DNA from 3 places in the Ensifer sp. 4252 genome. Region 1 is predicted to be linked to each of the others. Evidence: riboswitches for the same ligand, from Rfam matches in the RefSeq annotation. Region 1 holds a riboswitch; each other region holds the start of a gene.

What was found. A riboswitch is a leader RNA that binds a small molecule or an ion and turns the genes downstream of it on or off. The one in region 1 is predicted to bind thiamine pyrophosphate.
Region 2: linked by a shared signal. The riboswitch ahead of thiB (thiamine ABC transporter substrate binding subunit) and the one ahead of thiC (phosphomethylpyrimidine synthase ThiC) in region 1 are both predicted to bind thiamine pyrophosphate.
Region 3: linked by a shared signal. The riboswitch ahead of ABIE33_RS33580 (ABC transporter permease) and the one ahead of thiC (phosphomethylpyrimidine synthase ThiC) in region 1 are both predicted to bind thiamine pyrophosphate.

What each region holds. Positions count from the first base shown of each region.
Region 1 is NZ_JBNDIU010000008.1:177,902-185,336, reverse strand. Features, by position in the region: gene ABIE33_RS17600 (hypothetical protein) at 1-166, opposite strand, end outside; gene thiC (phosphomethylpyrimidine synthase ThiC) at 378-2,198, opposite strand; TPP riboswitch at 2,292-2,422, opposite strand; gene ABIE33_RS17590 (sigma-54-dependent transcriptional regulator) at 2,601-3,965, opposite strand; gene ABIE33_RS17585 (sensor histidine kinase) at 3,969-5,837, opposite strand; gene ABIE33_RS17580 (dicarboxylate/amino acid:cation symporter) at 6,067-7,392, shown strand.
Region 2 is NZ_JBNDIU010000002.1:259,676-267,110, forward strand. Features, by position in the region: gene ABIE33_RS08200 (multidrug effflux MFS transporter) at 1-961, opposite strand, end outside; gene ABIE33_RS08205 (MarR family winged helix-turn-helix transcriptional regulator) at 958-1,437, opposite strand; gene ABIE33_RS08210 (ABC-F family ATP-binding cassette domain-containing protein) at 1,516-3,342, opposite strand; gene ABIE33_RS08215 (thiamine diphosphokinase) at 3,346-3,996, opposite strand; gene ABIE33_RS08220 (GNAT family N-acetyltransferase) at 4,093-4,578, opposite strand; TPP riboswitch at 4,719-4,836, shown strand; gene thiB (thiamine ABC transporter substrate binding subunit) at 4,886-5,914, shown strand; gene thiP (thiamine/thiamine pyrophosphate ABC transporter permease ThiP) at 5,946-7,435, shown strand, end outside.
Region 3 is NZ_JBNDIU010000036.1:34,619-42,053, reverse strand. Features, by position in the region: gene ABIE33_RS33590 (hypothetical protein) at 1-269, opposite strand, end outside; gene ABIE33_RS33585 (class I SAM-dependent methyltransferase) at 253-909, opposite strand; TPP riboswitch at 1,254-1,356, shown strand; gene ABIE33_RS33580 (ABC transporter permease) at 1,498-2,241, shown strand; gene ABIE33_RS33575 (ABC transporter substrate-binding protein) at 2,279-3,223, shown strand; gene ABIE33_RS33570 (hydroxyethylthiazole kinase) at 3,220-3,960, shown strand; gene thiE (thiamine phosphate synthase) at 3,947-4,609, shown strand; gene thiD (bifunctional hydroxymethylpyrimidine kinase/phosphomethylpyrimidine kinase) at 4,606-5,415, shown strand; gene ABIE33_RS33555 (TRAP transporter large permease subunit) at 5,405-7,282, shown strand; gene ABIE33_RS33550 (TRAP transporter substrate-binding protein) at 7,303-7,435, shown strand, end outside.

The DNA.
Region 1 (7,435 bases):
TTTCACCATTCCCGCCGCCGACATCGGCGTCGTCCGCATGGGCGGCGGAAATCCAGGAAAAACCCGCGGCAAAACTCCCGCTGTCGTCGAGGCGTGGCAAATCTCCAGCGAGTGCCGCAAGGCCGCCTAGCGACAGGGCCGTCAGTCTCAGCAGGCGTGTCCTCAAGTCATTCTCCTCGTAAACGGCGTTTTTTCGTCACCTTGCAAGAGCGCCGCAGAAGACGGCAGCTTGGCGTGAATGACGGGTCCGCCGGTGGCGACTTTTGCGTGAGCCTTGCATATCGTTCAACCGGTAAGGGGGCAAGCTATTCCCCCGGGCCCAGCATCCGCCTTGCCGTCGGAAGGACTGTGAGGCGTCCCTCCCGACGTGTTGCGCTTTAACTCTTAGCTTCGACCTCAGCGACCGGCAAATAGAGATCGCCGCCCTCGCGGTATTTCGCGGCCATTGCTTCCAGCCCTTCCTTCTGCGCCTCGGCGCGGATGTCGTGTGAGATCCGCATCGAGCAGAATTTCGGGCCGCACATCGAGCAGAAATGCGCGACCTTGTGCGCTTCCTTCGGCAGGGTTTCGTCGTGGAAGTTGCGGGCCGTCTCCGGGTCGAGGGAGAGGTTGAACTGGTCCTCCCAGCGGAACTCGAAGCGGGCGCGTGACAGCGCGTCGTCGCGCACCTGTGCGGCCGGGTGGCCCTTGGCAAGATCGGCGGCGTGGGCGGCGATCTTGTAGGTGATGACGCCGGTCTTGACGTCGTTGCGGTCGGGCAGGCCCAGATGCTCCTTCGGCGTGACGTAGCAGAGCATGGCGGTGCCGAACCAGCCGATCATCGCAGCGCCGATGCCCGAGGTGATGTGGTCGTAGCCGGGCGCGATGTCGGTCGTCAGCGGACCGAGCGTATAGAACGGCGCCTCGCCACACACAGTGAGCTGCTTGTCCATGTTTTCCTTGATCTTGTGCATCGGCACGTGGCCGGGACCCTCGATCATCACCTGGCAATCCCTGGCCCAGGCGATCTTCGTCAACTCGCCCAGCGTTTCCAGTTCGGCAAATTGCGCGGCGTCGTTGGCGTCGGCGATCGAGCCGGGGCGCAGGCCGTCGCCGAGCGAGAACGAGACGTCATAGGCGCGGCAGATGTCGCAGATCTCTTCGAAGTGCTCGTAGAGGAAGCTCTCCCGGTGATGGTGCAGACACCACTTGGCCATGATCGAGCCGCCGCGCGAGACGATGCCCGTGACCCGATTGACCGTCAGCGGGATATAATGCAGCCGGACGCCGGCATGGATGGTGAAGTAATCGACACCCTGTTCCGCCTGCTCGATAAGCGTGTCGCGATAGACCTCCCAGGTCAGATCCTCGGCGATGCCATTGACCTTTTCCAGCGCCTGGTAGAGCGGCACGGTGCCGATCGGCACGGGCGAGTTGCGGATGATCCATTCGCGGATGTTGTGGATGTTGCGTCCGGTCGAAAGGTCCATCACCGTATCGGCGCCCCAGCGCGTCGCCCAGACCATTTTCTCCACTTCCTCCGCCATCGAGGAGGTGACGGCCGAGTTGCCGATGTTGGCATTGATCTTCACCAGGAAGTTCCGGCCGATGATCATCGGCTCGGACTCCGGGTGGTTGATGTTGGCGGGCAGCACGGCGCGACCGCTGGCAATCTCCTGGCGAACGAATTCGGGCGTGACGTGATCGGGAATATGGGCGCCGAAGCTTTCGCCGTCACGCGGCGTGGCACGCGCGGCGTCGCGGCCGAGGTTTTCGCGGATGGCGACGAACTCCATCTCGGGGGTGATGATGCCGGCTCGCGCATAGGCAAGCTGCGTCACCGCGCGCCGACCGGTTGCGCGGAGCGGCGCGTGACGGAAGGGAAAGGTCGGCGTCAGCCGGTCGCCGGAGGCAAAGCCGTTGTCTTCCGGACGAACGCTGCGTCCGTCATAGGCTTCGACATCGCCGCGCGCGATGATCCAGTTTCGGCGCGGCCGTGGTAACCCGTCCTCGATGCGAATGTTCGCGTCTTCGACGGTATAGGGCCCGGAGGCATCGTAGACGGTGACCGGCGGCTCGCCCGACGTTGGATGCAGGGCGATTTCGCGCATGGGCACGCGGATATCAGGGTGGATCGTGCCTGGTTTGTAGACCTTCTTCGAGGCGGGAAGCGGGCCTTTGGTGACCGAGAGGTCTGCGGGTTTGGTGGCAATATTCATGGTGAGGCTCCAAGTTTGCGGTTGGAGACCCAGTTCTGAAGCCGGAAGGAAAAGACATGTTCGCCCAAACTCCGCGCGAATGACGGATTCCTGGCGTCGATGTCTGCACCGTCCCTACGCCAGTATGAACTGGATCAGGTTCAACGGGTCACTGCGCCTCGGTCGGCAAGCCGATCCGACCAGCAGTATCTCAGCCCCTTGACGGGACCCCCCTGGTGAATGCTGAGAGATAGCCATCGATCCCGATGCGCCGTCAAGCGCTAATCCGAAGGTTGCGCAATCGGCCTGTTGACCGTCCGCTAGAGCGTTTCCGGATGAGACGGAGCGGCAGAAACGGTCTATCGTGTTGTTTTTTACGCATTTCCTGACGGGAAATCGCCTCGCACTGTTCCTGGAAATGGTCTAGCGACCGGGCTTTTCGGATGCCGGGCGATCGGCATAATCCGCACGGTTGATGCCGTGCCGCTGCAGCTTGTCATAGAAGGTCTTGCGCGGAATGCCGAGCGCCTCGATCGTCGCCTTGACGTCGCCGTGCTGCGCCCGCAGTGCTTCTTTCAGAATTTCCGCCTCGTAGCGCTCGAGCCGTTCGGGCAGGGCCGCGCCGGTTGGCGCAGCGGCGGCGGCGGGTTGCCCGAGCGAGCCTTCGACGCCAAGGGCGACGCGCTCGGCGAAATGCGAGAGTTCGCGCACATTGCCCGGCCAGGAATGGGACATCAGATAGTGGTGCACCGCCGGCGAAACATCCGGCACGTCGCGCTTGAAACGCTCGGCCGCCCGCGTCAGGAAATGCGAAAAGAGCAGCGGGATATCGTCGCGGCGCTCGCGCAGCGGCGGGATCGAAAGCGTGACGACGTTCAGGCGGAAATAGAGATCCTCGCGGAAGTCGCCTCGCTGGGCGGGGTCGCCGAGGTCGATCTTGGCGGCCGCGATCACGCGGATATCGACCGGGCGCACGACATTGGTGCCGAGCGGCGTGATCTCGCGGGCTTCGAGCACACGCAGCATCTTGACCTGTGTGGCTGGTGGCATCGCTTCGATTTCGTCGAGGAAAAGCGTACCGCCGCTTGCATGTTCGACACGGCCGATGCGCTTCTTCAAGGCGCCGGTGAAGGCGCCGGGCTCGTGGCCGAAAAGCTCGCTTTCGATCACTGTTTCCGGCAGCGCGCCGCAGTTGAGCGCCACGAAGTTGCCATTGCGGCGGCGGCTCCAATTGTGGAGCAAAGTCGCCACCACCTCCTTGCCGCTGCCGGTCTCGCCGGCAACCAGCACATCCACGTCGGTGTCGGCGATATGCCGCAAGGTCTGGCGCAGTCGTTCCATGACCGGTGTCTGGCCGATCAGCGGCAGGCTTTCGCCGGCGACATCAGCTGCGCGTTTCAGCACACGGTTTTCCATCACCAGTCGGCGTTTTTCCAGCGCGCGGCGCGCGCTCTGCACCAGACGGTCGGCGGCAAAGGGTTTGGGGATGAAGTCGTAGACGCCGTCCTGCATGGCTTGAACGGCCATCGGGATGTCGCCGTGGCCGGTTACCAGAATGACGGGCAAGTCAGTGTCGAAAGCGGCGATCCGGCGAAACAGCGCCAGGCCGTCGATCCCCGGCATGCGGATATCGCTGATGACGATGCCGTTAAAGTCGGCCCCAAGGATCGCGAGGGCTTCGGCCGCGCCGGGAAACGCGGAGACAGTCAGACCGGCAAGCTCCAGCGTCTGCTTCATAGCCTTCCTGAGATCGTTGTCGTCGTCGACGAGGCATACGGATTGCTGCATCGCTCAGGCCCTCTTCAGGCGGACGGTGAAGACGGTGCCTTCTGGGCTGGTCCTGACCTCGATGTCGCCGCCGTAGTCGACGACGATCTCCTTGGAGATGGCAAGGCCGAGACCGAGACCCTGATCCTTGGAGGTGTTGAACGGGGTGAACAGGTCCTCGAGAATATCGGGCCTTATGCCCGGACCATTGTCGGCGACGATCAGGAGAACACTGTCGGACGGGCCTGTCTCGCACCGCACAAGGATTTCGGCCTCTGTCCGGTCGCCGAGTGCTTCCAGGGCATTCTGCAACAGGTTGATCAGCACCTGTTCCAGGCGGATGCGGTTGCCGAGCACGCTGAGCCCGTTATCAGGCAGATCGATGACGATCGCGTCCATGCGGCCGGCAAAGCGGCTGCGCAACAGCATTCGTGCGCCTTCGATCACCTCGCGCATCGCCGTCGGCTCGGCGGTGAAACGGCCCTTGCGCGCAAAGCTGCGCAACTCGTCGGTGATGGTGCCGACGCGCTCGGTCAGCGCGGCGATGCTTTCGAGGTTTTCGACCGCGGTTTCCTGCTGGCCGCGGTTGAGGAAGGTGCGTGCATTGTCGGCATAGGCGCGGATGGTTGCGACCGGCTGATTGATCTCGTGGGCGACGCCGGCTGCCACCTGGCCAAGGATTGCCAGCCGGTTGGCCTGGACCAGTTCCTGCTGCACCGCCTGCAGCCTTTCGCCCGTGCGCCTGTGGTCGGCGATCTCGGTTTCGAGGTGATCGCGGGCAAGGCTCAGGTCCTGCGTGCGCTCGGCAACGCGGCGTTCTAACTCATCGCGCGCGGCGCGCTCGTTTGCCGCGACCAGCGTTAGCGCCTGGCGCCGGCGAAGGAAGAGTGCGGCAAGCGCCAGCAGCGGCACGATGACGGCAAGCGCCAACAACCTTGCCTCGCGGCTCGCGGCGCCAAGGGCTGCGTCAAGCGGCGCCAACTGCTCCAGTCGCCAGCTGGTCGAGGGAACCATGGTCTCGACCCTGAGATATTGTTTCTCGCTGCTGCCGGGAAGAAGTGCTGTCAGCATGCTCGACCCGTCGGTTGTCGGTTCGATCCGGCGGAACGGCAGGGGTAGCAGCGAGGCATCGCCGAACTGCAGGCTGTCGCGGATGGCGGCGAGACGATCCCCGGGGATGTTGCGCGTCGTCATGAACCGCCAGGATGGGAAGCTGGTGATCAGCACGATGCCGCGCCGATCAGTGACATAAACCGGTTTGCCGGAAGCAAGCCAATCGGCCTCGACGCCGTCGAATTCAAGTTTTGCGACCACGACGCCGATAGGGCCGCCAGGCCCGTCGACGCGTCTGGAAATATAGAGGCCCGGGCGTTTGCTGACGGTGCCCATGGCGAAATGCTCGGCCTTGCCGTCGCGCATCGCCATCCGGAAATATTCGCGAAAAGCGTAGTCGTTGCCGACGAAGCTCGTCGGCTCGCGCCAGTTGCTGGCCGCAATCGCCACGCCGTCGAGGCCGATCGCGTAGATCACCGCTGCATCCGTATTGGCGGCCAGCGCCTCAAGCTTTTGGTCGAGCCTCTGCAACGGCTGATCGCCACCTTTTTCTAGGGCGGCCTTCACCTCGACGTCATCGGCCAGAACCAGGGGTAGCGCACGCTGGCGCTCCAGCACCGCTCTCAGCAGCGACGCCTTGAGATTGGCATCGATGCGGCTTTGGATGTCGACGGTTTCGAGCGCCTTCCTTCGCCCATATTCGCCGGCGACAAAGAGCCCCGCTGCCAGCAGAACCAGCGCGACCACGGCAAAAATCAACCAGGCACGGCGCATGTGCCGATCAAGATCGGCTGGTTTTATGGTGAGCGAGGTGGGTATGGACATGCCGGAATTGTGCATTAATCCGCTCAGATTTCCAGATCATCTGTGCGGATATCCGCTCAAATATTCGTGTAACTGATCCGGGTTCCAATAAAATGTGGCGATATTTCAATGGTCTAATCGGTCGCGCTGCGATCTGGCACGCCCATTGCAAATGACATCCTCATGACAGCCCGAGCTGTCGCGCTTCGGAAATAGGGCCCGGGAGGCCCGGCATGACGCCGGACTGGGCCAAGTGGAGGATATCATGATTATCGACCAATCCGCGGAACCGCGCGGCAAGACACCTTTCTATCGCCATCTCTACGTCCAGGTTCTGGCGGCGATCGCCGCGGGCATCCTGCTCGGACATTTTTACCCGGAGATCGGCACGCAGCTGAAGCCGCTCGGCGATGCTTTCATCCGCTTGGTGAAAATGATCATCGCGCCGGTGATCTTCCTGACGGTCGCCACCGGCATTGCCGGCATGACCGACCTCGCCAAGGTCGGGCGGGTCGCCGGCAAGGCGATGATCTACTTCCTGACCTTCTCGACGCTCGCGCTCATCATCGGCCTGGTCGTCGCCAATGTGGTGCAGCCGGGCGCCGGCATGCACATCGATCCCGCGTCGCTCGACGTCAAAGCGGTCACTTCCTACGCCGAAAAGGCACATGAGCAGTCGATCACTGGCTTCCTCATGAACATCATCCCGACCACGCTTGTCGGTGCATTCGCCGAGGGCGATATCCTGCAGGTGCTGTTCATCTCCGTCCTGTTCGGTCTTTCACTCGCCATGGTCGGCAAGAAGGCGGAGCCCGTCGTCGACTTCCTGCATGCGCTGACGCTGCCGATCTTCAAGTTGGTCGCGATCCTGATGAAGGCCGCACCCATCGGTGCGTTCGGTGCCATGGCCTTCACCATCGGCAAGTATGGTGTCGCCTCGATCGCCAACCTGGCGATGCTGATCGGCACCTTCTACTTGACGTCTTTCCTCTTCGTCTTCCTGGTTCTCGGCGCGGTTGCACGTTACAACGGTTTCTCGATCATCGCGCTGATCCGCTACATCAAGGAAGAGCTGCTGCTGGTGCTCGGCACATCCTCGTCGGAAGCGGCGCTGCCGGGCCTGATGAGCAAGATGGAAAAGGCCGGCTGCAAGCGCTCGGTTGTGGGCCTCGTCATTCCGACCGGCTATTCCTTCAACCTTGACGGCACCAACATCTACATGACGCTGGCCGCGCTGTTCATCGCCCAGGCGACCGACATTCCGCTGTCGCTTGGCGACCAGGTGCTGCTGCTGCTGGTGGCGATGCTGAGCTCCAAGGGGGCCGCCGGCATTACCGGCGCCGGCTTCATCACGCTCGCCGCCACGCTTTCGGTCGTTCCGGCCGTCCCGGTCGCCGGAATGGCGCTGATCCTCGGCATCGACCGCTTCATGTCGGAATGCCGGGCACTGACCAACTTCGTCGGCAATGCGGTGGCAACCATCGTGGTTGCAAAATGGGAAGGCGAACTGGACGAGACCCAGCTTGCCGCAACCCTTGGCGGCCGGGCGCTGCCGGAAAGCCCGGTTCAGGGCCTGCAGCCCGCCGAATAGAGCTGCCTCCCAGGGCAAGACCGCATCTCGGTGTGGCAAGGCG
Region 2 (7,435 bases), on a different contig from region 1:
AGGCGATGCCGAAGGCATAGACACCGATCGGCAGCATGACCGAAAGGAAGCTCGGTGGCAGCGCATGCATGGCATAGGCAAGCACCAGACTGGCCGCGCCGATGAAGACGAGGCCCGCCGGTACCAGCGCCTGCGGCGTGCAGCGGCGCATCAACAGGCGCACCACCACCGTTCCGGAAAAGAATAGGCCCGATTGCATCAGCATGCCGACGCCGAATTCGGTTGGCGTCAGGCCGACTTCATTGATAAGCACGAACGGCAGCATCGTCGCCCACGCGTAGAGCGCGCCGACCGCCCCGGCGATGACGAGCGTCGAGGAGATGAAACGGCTGTCGCTCACCAACTTGCGATAGGCGGCAAGGATCGGCTTCAGGTGGCCCTTGGCCGGGTCGGGTGTCGCAGTCTCAGCCATGAAGAACTGCACGGTGATACAAGCCATGGCGGCAAAGCCGACCATCAGCAAGAAAATCGACTGCCAACCAAAAAGGCCGAGCGCCAGACCGCCGAGCGTCGGGGAAACGGCCGGCCCGAGCGCCAACATCATGCCGATCATGTTCATGATCCTTGCTGCCTGCAGGCCGGTGAACTGGTCGCGCACGATGGCGCGCGCAACCGTCATGCCGACGGAGGCGCCGATGCCCTGCACCAACCGTCCCGCAAGCAGGACCGAGACCGACGGAGCAAAGGCCGCCATCAGGCTGCCGGCGAGATAAATGGCCATGAAGATCAGCGTCGTGCGCCTCCGGCCGATGACATCGGAGAGCGTGCCGGACACCAGCTGCGCGAAGGCAAAACCGGCAAAATAGAGCGACAGCGTCATCTTGATCGCCGCCTCGCTGGAGGAAAAGGCGCGCACCAGTTCGGGCATGGCCGGCGTATAGAGCGCCATGGAAACGGGGCCGAGCGCCACCAGAAAGGCACCGATGATGCTGGTGCGCCGTTCGCTCATGCGACGCGTCATTCCTTCACACCCTTCTTCTTGCCGGCCACGCACGGGTCGAGGCGCCGCAGATTCTCGCGCAGGATACGCAGGTTGGCACAGAGCATGTCGCGCGTCGCCTCGTCGAGCCCCGCCGTATAGGCATTCATCATCTCGCGCAGCCCCGCCATCAGCTCGGTGAGCAGCGGATCGGCCTTGTCGGTGATGACGACGTTCTTGGCGCGGCGGTCGGCCGGGTCGGGCAGACGGGCTACCAGCTCCATTACCTCCAGCCGGTCGAGATAGGCCGACAGCGTCATCGGCTCGATGCCCATGCGAGTGGCGATTTCCGCCTGCTTGATGCCCTCGGTCAGCGCCACCTGGATGAGCGTGCGGGCTTCGCCGGGCGTGATGCCGAGGTCCATCGCATTGACCTGGCGATCGAAGGCGCCACGCAGAAGGCGGGAGACATCGGTCAGCAACATACCGATGGTTTCGGATTCAAGTTTGGTTGGCATCAGGATCGTTCACAAGGGATATAATAAGCTTTCCTTATCATACCCGTTGCCAACTTTCAACGCGAGAGCCGGCGAGGCTCAGCCCTCGAGCTCCTCGCGCAGCATCTCCAGTTCCAGCCATTCCTCTTCCATGCGCGCGAGATCGCCGCGAAGCTTTTCCAGCTCCTGCGCCAGTTTTGCAAACGTGTTCGGGTCCTTGGCAAAGAGGTTGGGATCGGCCATCCGCTCCTCGCGCTTGGCGGCCTCGACTTCCGCCTTGGCGATCTCCTTCGGCAGGTTCTCCAGTGCGAACTTCTGCTTGTAGGAGAGCTTGCCCTTGGCCTTCGGCGCCTCGGCTGTAGCGACAGCAACGTCGGCGACCTTGGCCTTTTCCGCCTTCTCGGCCTTGCGCCGCTCTTCGATGGCGCCCTTGCGCTGCGCCATCATGTCGGTATAGCCGCCGGCATATTCGATCCAGCGACCGTCAGGCGCCTCCGGATTGGCGGGCGCGATGGTCGAGCTCACGGTGCGGTCGAGGAAGTCGCGATCGTGGCTGACAAGGATGACGGTTCCGGCAAAGCCTGCGACGACCTCCTGCAGCAAGTCGAGCGTCTCGATATCGAGATCGTTGGTCGGCTCGTCGAGGATCAGGAGATTGGTGGCGCGGGCAAGGATGCGCGCCAGCATCAGCCGGGCACGCTCGCCGCCCGAAAGCTCGCGGATGGGGGTGCGCGCCTGCTCCGGCTGGAACAGGAAATCCTTCATGTAGCCGGTGACATGGCGCTGTTCGCCGTTGACGATCAGGCTCTCGCCCCGCCCGTCGGTCAGGTAGTGGGCAAGCGTATCCTCGAGGTTGAGATCCTCGCGCTTCTGGTCGAGCGTCGCCATTTCAAGATTGGTGCCGAGCTTCACAGTGCCGCTGTCCGGCTCGATTTGCCCGGTGAGCATCTTCAGAAGCGTCGTCTTGCCGGCGCCGTTCGGGCCGACAAGGCCGATCCGGTCGCCGCGGTGGACGCGAATGGAGAACGGCGCAACGATCGTCCGTTCGCCGTAGGCCTTGGTGATCTTTTCCGCCTCGATGACCAGCTTGCCCGATTCCTTGGCGTCGGAGGCCGTCGCCTGCACGGAGCCCTGCGGCCCCTTGTGGCCGCGATGCCGCGAGCGCATGTCCTGCAATTCGCCGAGACGGCGCATGTTGCGCTTGCGCCGGGCGGTAACGCCGTAGCGCAGCCAGTGCTCCTCGCGCTCGATCGCCTTGCCGAGCTTGTGCTGTTCCAGTTCTTCGGCCTCCAGCACCTCGTCGCGCCAGGCCTCGAAATGGCCGAAGCCACGGTCGAGCCGGCGCGACTGGCCACGGTCGAGCCAAACCGTCGCGGTCGATACCTTCTCCAGGAACCGCCGGTCGTGCGAGATCAGCACAAGGGCCGAACGGCTGCGAGTCAGCTCGTCTTCAAGCCATTCGATCGTCGGCAGGTCGAGATGGTTGGTCGGCTCGTCGAGCAGGAGGATATCGGGCTCCGGCGCCATTACCCGCGCAAGCGCGGCGCGTCTCGCCTCGCCGCCGGAAAGGCGCGCCGGGTCTTCTTCGCCGGTCAGACCCAGGTGCTGCAACAGATAGGCGACGCGGTACGGATCATCGCCGGGACCAAGCCCCGCTTCCGCATAGGCCTGCACCGTGTCGTATCCCTCGAAATCCGGTGCCTGGGGCAGGTAGCGAACCGTCGAGGACGGATGGCGGAAGACCTCGCCGGATTGCGCTTCGGCAAGGCCGGCGGCGATCTTCATCAGCGTCGACTTGCCGGAACCGTTGCGCCCGACAAGGCAGATGCGATCCCCCGGCTCCACCTGCAGGTTGGCGCCGGCAAGAAGCGGCGCGCCACCGAAGGTCAGGAAGATATCGTCGAGTTTCAGAATGGGAGGCGCCAAGGCTCAGGCTCCGGAAAGGTCATAGGGGCGAGCGAGAACGATCGCCCGGCCGGTGTCGAGGGAAATGCGAAGGGGACCCTCCGCGACATTGGAAACGGTGCGGGAAGACCCGAACGGCAGCGTGAAATCGGTGAGCGGATAACGCGCATTGACGATCGAGAGGCCGAAGAGATCGGTTAGTCCGAGGATCGAGAATAGGCTGCCCTTCGGCAGATCGATTTCGATCTCGCCTGTAAGCAGCGGATAGGCCTCCTCGTCGCCCGAGGTCATGAACACCGGCAACCCACGCTCGGCCAGCGAAACGGCCTGAAGCAGATGCAGGAAGGCATGGTCGCTGCGGGTGCCGCCAAGCGCGCCGGCAAAGATCAGGGCTTCGGCACCGCGCGAAAGGGCCGCCTCGACAGCGATTTCACCGTCGGTCGCGGCCTTGGCGGCGGGATAGGGCTCGCGCGGGACGCCGGCAAACGCCTCAAGCAACGTCGCCTCGGTCGAATCGAAATCACCGACCCAGACGTCGGGGATCACCGCCAGGGTCCGCGCATGTCGCATGCCGCCATCGGCCGCAACGAAGCGGCTGCCTGCAAGCTGGCGCGCAAGGCGATCGGTGGGGGTGAGTGCACCGCCGAGCAAAATGGTGAAGGTGGATCGGGCCATGGCAAAGCCCATAGCGCAAAGGCACGGGCAAGGAAAAGCAAGAAAACCGAACAAGGCCGCGATCCGGCGATTTTGCGTCACCGTCGCCAGTGATCGTCACTGATCTTCAGGCAAGGGATCCGGAAACAGCATGTCCGCATAGATGCCGGGTGTCGAATCGGGGATCTCGATGGCGCCCACCGTGCGCCGGTAGAATTCTGTCGGGCCGACGCCGCCGATGATCGCGTAACCATAGCCCGCATCGCGCATCGCCTTGAGGCTCTCGCGCAGCAGCGCCTCGCCGATCCCGCGCCCGCGCATGGTCTCGTCGACGCCGGTCGGCCCGAAGAAGCCGAGGGCGGTGACGTCGTGGCAGGCAAAGCCGACGATCCGATCCTGAAACACTGCAATGTGCATGCGGGTCGGCGTCGCGGCGAAGGCAGCCTCCGCCTCGCCCGCCCAGCCGGAGCCGAAGGTCTGCTCGATCCAGGGAACTGCGAGCCGGCGCTCGGGCGCCATCGCGCGGTGGATGCCGATGCCGTCGCTAAGCGGTGATCTCGGTTGTGCCGGCAGGGCATAAAGGCGAACGAGCATATCTGCCATCGGAGGCTCCTTCCGCGTCCGGGTCTTCAAACTCCGCCGACGAATTTACCCCATGCGCTGCCGGGCGGAAATGCGGGGCGGGCGCTTTCGCCGTCCCCAAACTTCGCTTGCCATCAAACCGGCACGGCGGTAAATCTCTACCCGCTCTAACGGGGTGCCTTCCGACCGCATGGCGGCCGAAGGCTGAGAGGCGTTGAACGCCAACCCGCGGAACCTGATCCGGCTCATACCGGCGGAGGGATTAGACGCGATCGGATCGATACGCCCTTTTCCCATGCAACATCATTTTTAGGGAGAGGTGCCTGCCATGTCCAATTCATCGCCACAGAAGGTTCTTAGCCGGCTAGCGCTTGCCGCGACGGCGGGCCTTGTCTTCGCGGCCAATGCGGTTGCTGCCGACAAGTCGCTGACCGTCTATACCTATGAAAGCTTCATCACCGAATGGGGCCCGGGTGCCAAGGTCGCCGAAGCCTTTGAAAAGACCTGCGAATGCAAGGTCACCTATGTCGGCGTTGCCGATGGCGTCGAGCTTTTGACGCGCCTCAAGCTTGAAGGTGCAGCCTCCAAGGCCGACATCGTGCTTGGCCTCGACACCAATCTCGTCGCCGAGGCCAAGGCCACCGGCTTCTTCGCGCCGCACGGCATCGAAGCGGCAAACGTCAAGGTGCCCGGCAACTTCTCCGACGACACCTTCCTTCCCTATGACTACGGCCATTTCGCCGTCGTCTATGACACCCAGACCTTGAAGACGCCGCCGAAGAGCCTCAAGGACCTGGTCGAGGGCGACCCGTCGCAGAAGATCGTCATCGAGGATCCGCGCACCTCGACACCGGGCCTCGGCCTGCTTCTCTGGGTCAAGGCTGTCTACGGCGACGAGGCGGACGCCGCCTGGGCCAAGCTCAAGGACCGGGTGCTGACCGTGACGCCAGGTTGGTCGGAGGCCTACGGCCTCTTCACCAAGGGCGAGGCGCCGATGGTGCTCTCCTACACCACGTCGCCCGCCTACCACATGGTGGCGGAAAACACCGACCGCTACCAGGCGGCCGCCTTCTCGGAAGGTCACTACATCCAGATCGAAGTTGCCGGCATGACCAAGAGCGCCAAGGAACCGGAGCTTGCCAAGCAGTTTCTCGCCTTCATGACCGGTCCGGAGTTCCAGTCGATCATTCCGACCACCAACTGGATGATGCCGGTCGCCGCGACCAAGGAGCCGCTGCCGGAGGCTTTCAGCAAGCTGGTCAATCCGGAAAAGACCTTCCTGCTGCCGTCCGAAGAGGTGGCCGCAAACCGCAAGGCCTGGATCGACGAATGGCTCGCTGCCATGAGCAAGAACTGAGGCGCATTTGTTCGCGCCTGCCGAAAATCGCATCACGATTACCGCCGGGGCATTGGGTCTCGGCGGCATCCTGCTGTTCGTCGGTCTGGCGATTGCAGCCCTTCTCTTCCAGAGCGGAGACTTCGGCAATGGCGTGCTGTTCGATGCCTATATCTGGCGGGTGACGCGCTTCACCCTGCTGCAGGCCAGCCTTTCAACGCTGCTTTCGGTTCTCCTTGCCATCCCGATCGCCCGCGCACTGGCGCGTCGGACAACCTTTCCCGGTCGCGTCTGGGTGCTGCGGCTCATGGCCCTGCCGCTTGGCCTGCCCGTGCTGGTCGGCGCGCTCGGGCTGATCGAGATCTGGGGCCGGCAGGGCGTGCTCAATACGGCCCTTGCGGGGCTCGGGTTGCGGCAGCCCGTCAGCATCTACGGCCTCTTCGGCATCCTGCTTGCCCACGTCTTCTTCAACATGCCGCTAGTCGCACGCCTCTTTCTCGCCGGGCTCGAGCGCATTCCTTCGGAATACTGGAGAACCGCCGCCAATCTCGGCATGCCGCCGGCCGCTCTCTTCCGCTTCGTCGAGTGGCCGGTCCTTCGTGGATTGCTGCCGGGGGCCGCCGGCCTCGTCTTCATGCTCTGCGCCACCAGTTTCACCCTGGTGCTGACGCTCGGCGGCGGGCCTGGCGCCAGCACCATCGAGGTCGCGATCTACCAGGCGCTGCGCTTCGATTTCGACCCGCAGAGGGCAATCGCCCTGTCGGCCCTACAGATCGTCATGACCGGTGCGCTGCTCCTGATCCTGGCCCGTGTCGCGACGAAACCTGAGCAAAGCGTAACCAGCGGTCGAGCCTCGAAGCGATACGATGCGGGCAAAGGCATCGCTCGCCTGTCCGATGCCGGTTGGATCCTATTCGCGCTCATCTTTATCGGCGCGCCGCTGATCGCAGTCGTCGGTTCTGGCCTGCATGCGGATCTGGTGAAGCTTGCCGGCGACCCGACCGTACATCGTGCCCTCATCACCAGCATCGTCATCGCCGTCCTCTCGGCAATCCTTTGCGTCACCATGGCCGCCGCGATGATCCGCGCCGCAAGTACCGTCATAGCGCGTCGCCACGCACCGACCTTGGCCAGGGCCTTTGCCGGCACGGTCACCGCCAGCACGTCGCTGGTGCTCCTGGTGCCGCCCGTCGTGTTGGGCGCGGGATGGTTCCTGCTTCTGCGCCCCTTTGGCGATGTCGCACGGTTCGCCCCAGCCATCGTCGTCGCCATCAATGCACTGATGGCGCTGCCCTTCGTGCACCGGATCCTGGCTCCGGCCATGGCAACCCATGCCGCACGCACCGACCGGCTGACGGCAAGCCTCGGCATCCGCGGCTTCCATCGCCTGCGATGGATCGACTTGCCGCCGCTGAGCAAACCCTTGCTGATGGCGTTCTCCTTCGCCATGGCGCTATCGCTCGGCGACCTCGGCGCCGTGGCACTGTTCGGCTCGCAGGACATGGTCACGCTGCCGTGGCTGCTCTACAGCCGGATGGGCAG
Region 3 (7,435 bases), on a different contig from region 1:
TCTCGACGCCCCTGAAGGAAGTACTGAGTAGTATTCGGATACACGTTTTCATCAAGTTCGAAACCAAGATCGCGGATTCGTGCTATAATTTCGTCTCTATGCTTCATGTCGACATAGAAATCGACATCATCATCATGGCTGAGGATATCGTTTTCGCGAGTGAGGCCCAGAAGCGTACCGAAGAAGGGAAACGCATTGAGATGCTTTACGACGCTATAAACCCGCAGGAAATTTTCTCTGTTGTGTTCCTGATCAACTGTCAATAGCATCTGTAACGTTTCCAGAAAGAATCATGCGAGCAACTATAGGGTCTTCGCCGTTATAGGGCGCGAGGCCGTTCCCAATCTCTAAGTATACTTGGCTCATGCCGTGGCGTCGACATTTCTCTAGAACTATACTCGGAGAAATAAACCGTCGAAAATGCTCTTTCTCGACTTTGACCAACTTCTCGTCGTCGGTTGTCCGAAACTCCATACATAACAATGCACCCTTGTGCAGGAATTCGCTGGCGGTTGCCAGTAAGCAATCCTCGACGTCTTCCGTTACCGCGTGTAGGAAGAATCTTGAGTAGATAATGCTATCAGCGACGACCAAGTCATTAAAAAGCATCGTGTTTGTCAACGAGCCATCGGTGATACTACCGACAAGAAATCGACAATTTTCATCTTCGCCAGCCAGTCGGGACCTGCACACCTCGATAGCGGCGACACTAGCGTCTATGCCAATAACTGAACGCCCTTGCGCAGCGAAGAAAACAGAATCCCTACCATCTCCACACCCTAAGTCGATAATGTAACGTCTTTCGGGATACGAATCTGCTATAAATGTCGCGAACGAACTAGGATCTTTCTTTTGTTTAGAGTGCAGATAGTAGTAATTCCAGTACTCGTTGATTTCTGCAGTTCCCAATTTTATTCCAACCCATTAGTGTGTGCGCTGTGCGCCTACCATTTAGCATTGTTTGGTTAGTCTCATCGCCTTCGAAAAGCTCTAGTGGCTTTCAATGAAAGTCACTCTGTAACCTTATGACATTAGAGTTCACATCGGGTCGGCAAGTTTTCCCAACTTTATTTTCCCATTGTCTGTTGGAAGCAGTCAAGGCATCTCGGGGCAGACTAGTGAGTATTCGCTAGTCGCTCTCCAGCAGAGGGCGGGTCAAATGATCAGGGAGAGGAATCTGACGCTGAATTGCGTCGTTTCTGACGCGTTCAGGTGTGATGATATTGACAACCATTGTTCTATGGTTAGTTTTCTCTCATTCCGAGGGGAGCACTTGACAGTGCTGAGATGGCGGTGAGCCGGACCCTTGAACCTGATCCGGGTCATGCCGGCGTAGGAACGGGAAAAGAGCCGCTTTCGGCAATCTAATCGCGTCTTCGCTTTCACCTGGGTCTCCTTGATGTTTTGTCTGGAGATCGATCGATGCTGTCGTTTGCCAAGTTGTCGCCAGATGGCGGGTTCGCATTTTGTCTGGGTTGCTGCGTCGGTTGACCGGCTATGGGCCTGCCGTTCACATTTGTGCGTAGCCTAGTTGTGTTGGCTGTCCTCTGGCAGGCGGCGGTGTTTGTTTTTGCGCTGCCCCGCTATCTGTTACCGACGCCGATCGAGGTGCTGGCCGTGTTTGCGCGACAGCCTGCATTTCTGCTTGAGCAGAGCCTTGTGACGATTGCCGAAATGCTGGCCGGTCTCGCGGTTGGTACGGCGTTCGGCGTGGCAACGGCTATCGGACTTGCGGCTTTTCCGCGGCTCGGAAAGCTTGTCTGGCCCTTCGTACTCGTCCTTCAAGCCTTTCCCGTCTTCGTCATCGCGCCATTGCTGGTGCTGTGGTTCGGCTTCGGCATGGTCTCGAAGATCGTGATGGCGGCGATCATCATCTTCTTTCCTGTTGTGTCTGCGTTCTCGGACGGTCTACGCCGTACCGATACGCAGATCCTTGATGCCGTTGCGCTGACCAAGGCGAGCCACTGGCAGGCCCTGCGGCTTGTGCGATTGCCGCTGGCGTTGCCGGGGCTGGTGACTGGCCTGCGCGTTGCGGCTCCTTTGGCGCCGCTCGGCGCGGTCGTCGGCGAATGGGTCGGCGCTTCGGCCGGCCTCGGCTTCGTCATCGTCCAGGCGAATGCCCGCATGCAGACCGATGTCGTCTTTGCTGCGATGGCCATTCTTGCGGTGCTTGCCGTCGCCCTCAGGCTTCTCGTCGATGAGGCAACCCGTCCACTCGCGCACTGGGCCCGAGAAACCTGAATTTCTGCAATCAATTGGGAGAGTTCATAACATCATGATCCGCAAATCTTTGCTTTCCGCCGGCCTCGCGCTCGGCGTCGTCCTTTCAGCCGGCTCCGCAATAGCCGGAGAAAAACTGACGGTGATGCTTGAGTGGTTCGTCAATCCCGACCACGCCCCGATCGTCGTCGCCAAGGAGCTCGGCCTGTTCGAAAAGGCAGGGCTCGATGTCGAACTCGTACCACCGGCTGACCCTTCGAGTGTGCCGCGTCTGGTCGCAGCTGGGCAGGCGGATATCGGCGTGCATTATCAGCCGAACCTCTATCTTGACCATGCCGCGGGCCTCCCTCTGGTTCGCATTGGCACTCTGGTCGAGACGCCGCTCAACACCGTCACCGTGCTTGGCGACGGTCCGATCCGCAGCCTTGCCGATCTGAAGGGCAAGAAGGTCGGCTTTTCCGTCTCCGGTTTCGAGGATGCGATGCTCGGCCGAATGCTTGCCTCGGCCGGTCTCAAGAAGGAAGACGTCGAACTGATCAACGTCAACTTCGCGCTGTCGCCGTCGCTGATTGCCGGCAAGGTCGATGCAACAATCGGCGGTTTCAGGAATTTCGAGCTGACACAGATGCGTATCGAGGGGCATGAAGGCCGGTCCTTCTTCCCCGAAGAGCATGGCGTTCCTGTCTATGACGAGCTCATCTTCGTCTCCGACCGAGCGAAGGTTTCCGACAAGCGCTTACAGCCCTTCCTGGCGGCGGCGGAGCAGGGGGCGATTTTCCTCACCAATCATCCGGATGAAGCCTGGAAGCTGTTCGTCAGGGCCTATCCGAACCTGGATGACGAACTTAACCGCAGCGCATTTACGGACACGCTGCCGCGCTTCGCCAAAAGGCCGGCGGCGCTTGACCGTGGCCGATACGAGCGGTTTGGCGCTTTTCTCGCCGAAAGTGGCTTGATCGATAAGGCACCTGCTGTCGACGATATCGCGGTGGAAATCCGATGACCGGTACATCGAGTCTCGTCGAAAATGCTGCTGCATCGCTGGCGCTTGTGCGGGAGCAGCGGCCGCGGGTGCATTGCCTGATGAACACGGTGGTGCAGAAGTTTGTAGCCGATGGGTTAGCAGCGTTGGGTGCGATCCCCTCGATGACATCGGCATCGGAGGAGGTCGAGGCATTTGCCCGCCGCGCCGATGCGCTCGTCGTCAACCTCGGTACGCTTGATGAAGAGCGCCGCACGGCAATCCGTCTGGCAACCGCCGCTGCGCGCGATGCGGACAAGCCTTGGATCGTCGATCCCGTACATTGCGACTATTCGCCGTCGCGGCTTGCCTTCGCCCGCGAACTCATCGCATCCGGACCTTCCGTTGTTCGTGGCAATGCAAGCGAGATGGAGCTTATCGGGGGGGCCAATGGTGTCTTGAAGATCAAGACCGGGCCGGTCGATGAACTCACGCTGGATCGACATAGGATCCGGGTTGAGAACGGCCACCCCCATATGGCGCAAGTCACGGGAACCGGGTGCCTCTCCGGCGCCTTGATCGCGGCTTTCATGGCCGTCGAGCCGGATCGCTTGACGGCAGCCACGGGTGCGCTTTTGACGAGCGGCATCGCCGCCGAAATCGCCGCGCAAAGCTCGAATGGGCCCGGGACGTTCGAGGCCGCCTTCCGCGATGCGCTCGCAGCGCTCCGCCCCGACGACATCATTGCCAATGCCAGGATTTCCTATGCCGAAGGTTAATTATCGCCTCAATGCCCTCGTCGACGCACGTCTTGGAGACGGGGACCATTTGGCTGGTCTCGCGCGTGTCGCCGCGCTGAATGGTGCGACGTTGATCCAGTACCGCGACAAGACCAACGCGACGCGGACGATGATCGAACAGGCGCGGGCGATCGGCGCTGCCCTTGCCGACACCGGCGTACCCTTCGTCGTCAACGATCGCGTCGACGTGGCGCTCGCAGCGGGCGCCAATGGCGTGCATCTCGGTCGGGACGATATGGATGCGGCAATGGCGCGATCGATCATGGGCGATACCGCGATCATCGGTCTGACGGTCAAGAACGAAGCGGACGCAGAGGCGGCGATCGCCTCGCCGATCGACTATGCTTGCATCGGCGGGGTTTATGAGACGCTGTCGAAGCACAACCCCGATCCGCCGGTTGGCCTCTTAGGGTTCGCCAGGCTTCGTGCTGCGCTTCTGGCGGCCAAGCCGGACCTGCCGGTTGGCGCTATTGCCGGCATCAATGCGCCGCGGGTCGCGGAGGTTGTTGCCGCCGGAGCCGATGGTGTTGCGGTGATCTCAACGATCTTCGCTGCTTCAGATCCAGCAGTGGCCACACGCGAATTGCGCGCTTGTGTCGATGGGGCCCTGAAGGAGGCTGCGCGATGACCGCAATTGCTGTCACCATTGCGGGCTCCGATTCCGGTGGCGGGGCGGGCATTCAGGCGGATCTCAAGACCTTTTCCGCGCTCGGCGTTTACGGCGCGAGCGTCATCACCGCGATCACGGCGCAGAACACCAGAGGTGTAGTGGCGGTCGAGGATATCTCGCCGACAATTGTCGACGCGCAGATCGATGCGGTGTTTTCGGACCTCGCCGTTGGCGCCGTGAAGATCGGCATGGTGTCTCGCGAGGCGACGATCGCGATCATCGCCGAGGGGCTTCGCCGATACGGCAAAATGGCGATCCTCGATCCTGTAATGGTCGCCACATCCGGTGACCCGCTGTTGCGGCCGGATGCAATTGCGGCGCTAAGGGAGCAGTTGCTGCCGCTGGCGCTGATAGCCACGCCCAACCTGCCGGAGGCGGCATTGCTGACCGGCCGTGCAATCGCGATGCATGAGGCAGAGATGGCGCATCAGGCCGAGATCATTCTGAAGGCCGGCGCTCGTTCGGTGTTGATCAAGGGCGGACATGGGCGCGGCCCCGAGTCTACGGATGTCTTCTTCGACGGGGGGGAGCCCGTTCGGCTGATGGCGTCGCGCATCGAAACCACGAATGACCACGGCACGGGCTGCACGCTGTCGGCGGCGATTGCTGCCGGGCTCGCGCGTGGGCTGCCTCTTGTGGATGCAGTTGTAGCCGCCAAGGACTATCTGCATGCCGCCATCGTCGCCGCTGGCGATCTCAACGTCGGGCAGGGCCGGGGCCCGGTCCATCACTTCCATCGCTGGTGGCGACCCGATGCTCGCTAGCGTCGCCCAAGCGTTATCGCTGCGGCTGGAGCGGACGCTCGAGCTTGGCGGGGCGCTTCTGCTTGCGCTCCTGCTCGCCACCGTCACACTCTCGGTTGTTCTGCGATATGTGGCGGCAAGCGGTTTCGTTGGTGCAGAGGAAGCCGCAAGTTGGTTGCTTGTGGCACTTGTCTCAATCGGCTTGCCGCTGGCCTCGACCGCTAGCGGATTGCGGATCGATCTGTTCGAGCGAGGACCGGCGTCGGGTCAAGCACTAGCCGCGCGCGGTTTGTCGCAGAGCGTCGGTCGTCGCAACGGCAAAACATCGCTTTGGACGAGGCGTTGCGCACCTCGGGACCTGCGCGCATTGTTTTCCGGCGCCATCACCCTGCTTGCCTGCATCGTGGTGATCTCCGGCAGCGGCAAGGCGGCACTGGATCTTGGTGGCGTGTCGCCGTCACTCGGTCTCTCAGAAGGGTTGCGTCCGGCCATGCTGAGCGCCGGGGGCATGTTGGCGATCGTTGCGATTCTGCTCCGCCACCTGGCGGAAAGCCGGCTTGTCGCGTTCGTGTTGATGCTTTCGGTTGCCGTCGGATTGCATTGGGCGGCCGGCGTCGCGCCGACCCTGGGCTTAGCATCGCCCAGCGTCATGCTTTGCTGTCTTGCACTTGCGGCAATTCTTGGCGGAACGCCGCTACCCCATGCCTTCATCGCTGCAGCCTATGTTACCGTTGCCTTCGGTGCGTCGATGCCGGAGGAGGCCATGGTGGCGGCCGCATTGTCCGGCCTGTCCCGATATCTGCTCACTGCCATTCCATTCTTCCTGCTCGCCGGCGCGCTTCTGACAGCCTCCGGGATCGCCCGTGACTTGGTTCGCTTTGCCGCCGCCCTTGTCGGCCACCGCCGCGCCGGGCTCGGTCAAACGGTTCTGTTAACAGGCGTTCTCTTTTCCGGAGCCTCCGGCTCGTCGATCGCCAATGCAGCGTTCGGTACCGCCGCGTTCATGCCGCAACTGACTGCCCGCGGGATGCCTCCAGAGCGTGCTGGTGCGCTGATTGCCGCCGTCTCCGTGCTCGACAACATCATCCCGCCGTCGATCGCCTTTTTGATCCTTGCTGCGGCCGCGGACCTATCGACCGGCAAGCTCTTGGCAGGCGGGTTTGTTGCTGGCTTGGTCATGGCGGCAACGCTTGCAGTTGCCATCCATCTCAACGGTGCGACGGCAGCGAGCGCCAACAGGGCCTCGGCAGGAGAGTGCCGACGATTTGGCGTGCGGGCGCTGCCCGCCTTCGGTCTCGGCATCATCGTTGTTGCCGGCATTCGCGCCGGCGTGGTGGCACCTACCGAGGCTGCCGCACTTGCGGCCGCCTATACCTTGGTTGCGGCCATCGTAAAGCGAACGGCTGTTCAAGAAATCGGCGCTGCCTTCCGGCAATCAGCGCGCGAAACTGCGGCAATTCTGCTGTTGATCGGCTCGGCTGCCCCTTTTGCGTTTCTTATCGCGGTTGATGGCATCGCAGCCCAGGTGTCGTCTGCTGCGAGTTGGCTTGGGTCCAATCCGTTTATCGTGATTGCTGCGCTTAATCTACTTTTGCTCGGCGTTGGACTTTTCCTCGATATCGGTGCGGCGATTCTGCTGTTTGCGCCGCTCACGCTGCCTGTTGCCGTCTCGGCCGGTATCGACCCAACTCATTTCGGCGTCATCCTGGTCGTCAATCTGATGATCGGCGGTTTGACGCCACCCGTTGGCATCCTCGTGCAGACCGTCGGCAACGCTTCCGGTGTCCCCGTGGTCGCACTGTTTTCCGCATCGCGGCCCTATCTGCTCGCGCTGCTGTCGGCGCTTGCACTTCTCAGTTTTTCTGCGGCGCTTGCCGCCTGCTTTTGAACCCCAAGGAGGGAATGGATATGCTTCGCCTCAATCGCCGTGCATTCAACCTGCGCCTGCTTGCAACCGGCGTCGCAGCAATTGCCACGCCGGTTTTGATGGGACGGGCCTCGGCGGCACGCCCCGTGCTCATTGCTTCGCTGCTGGGTGAAA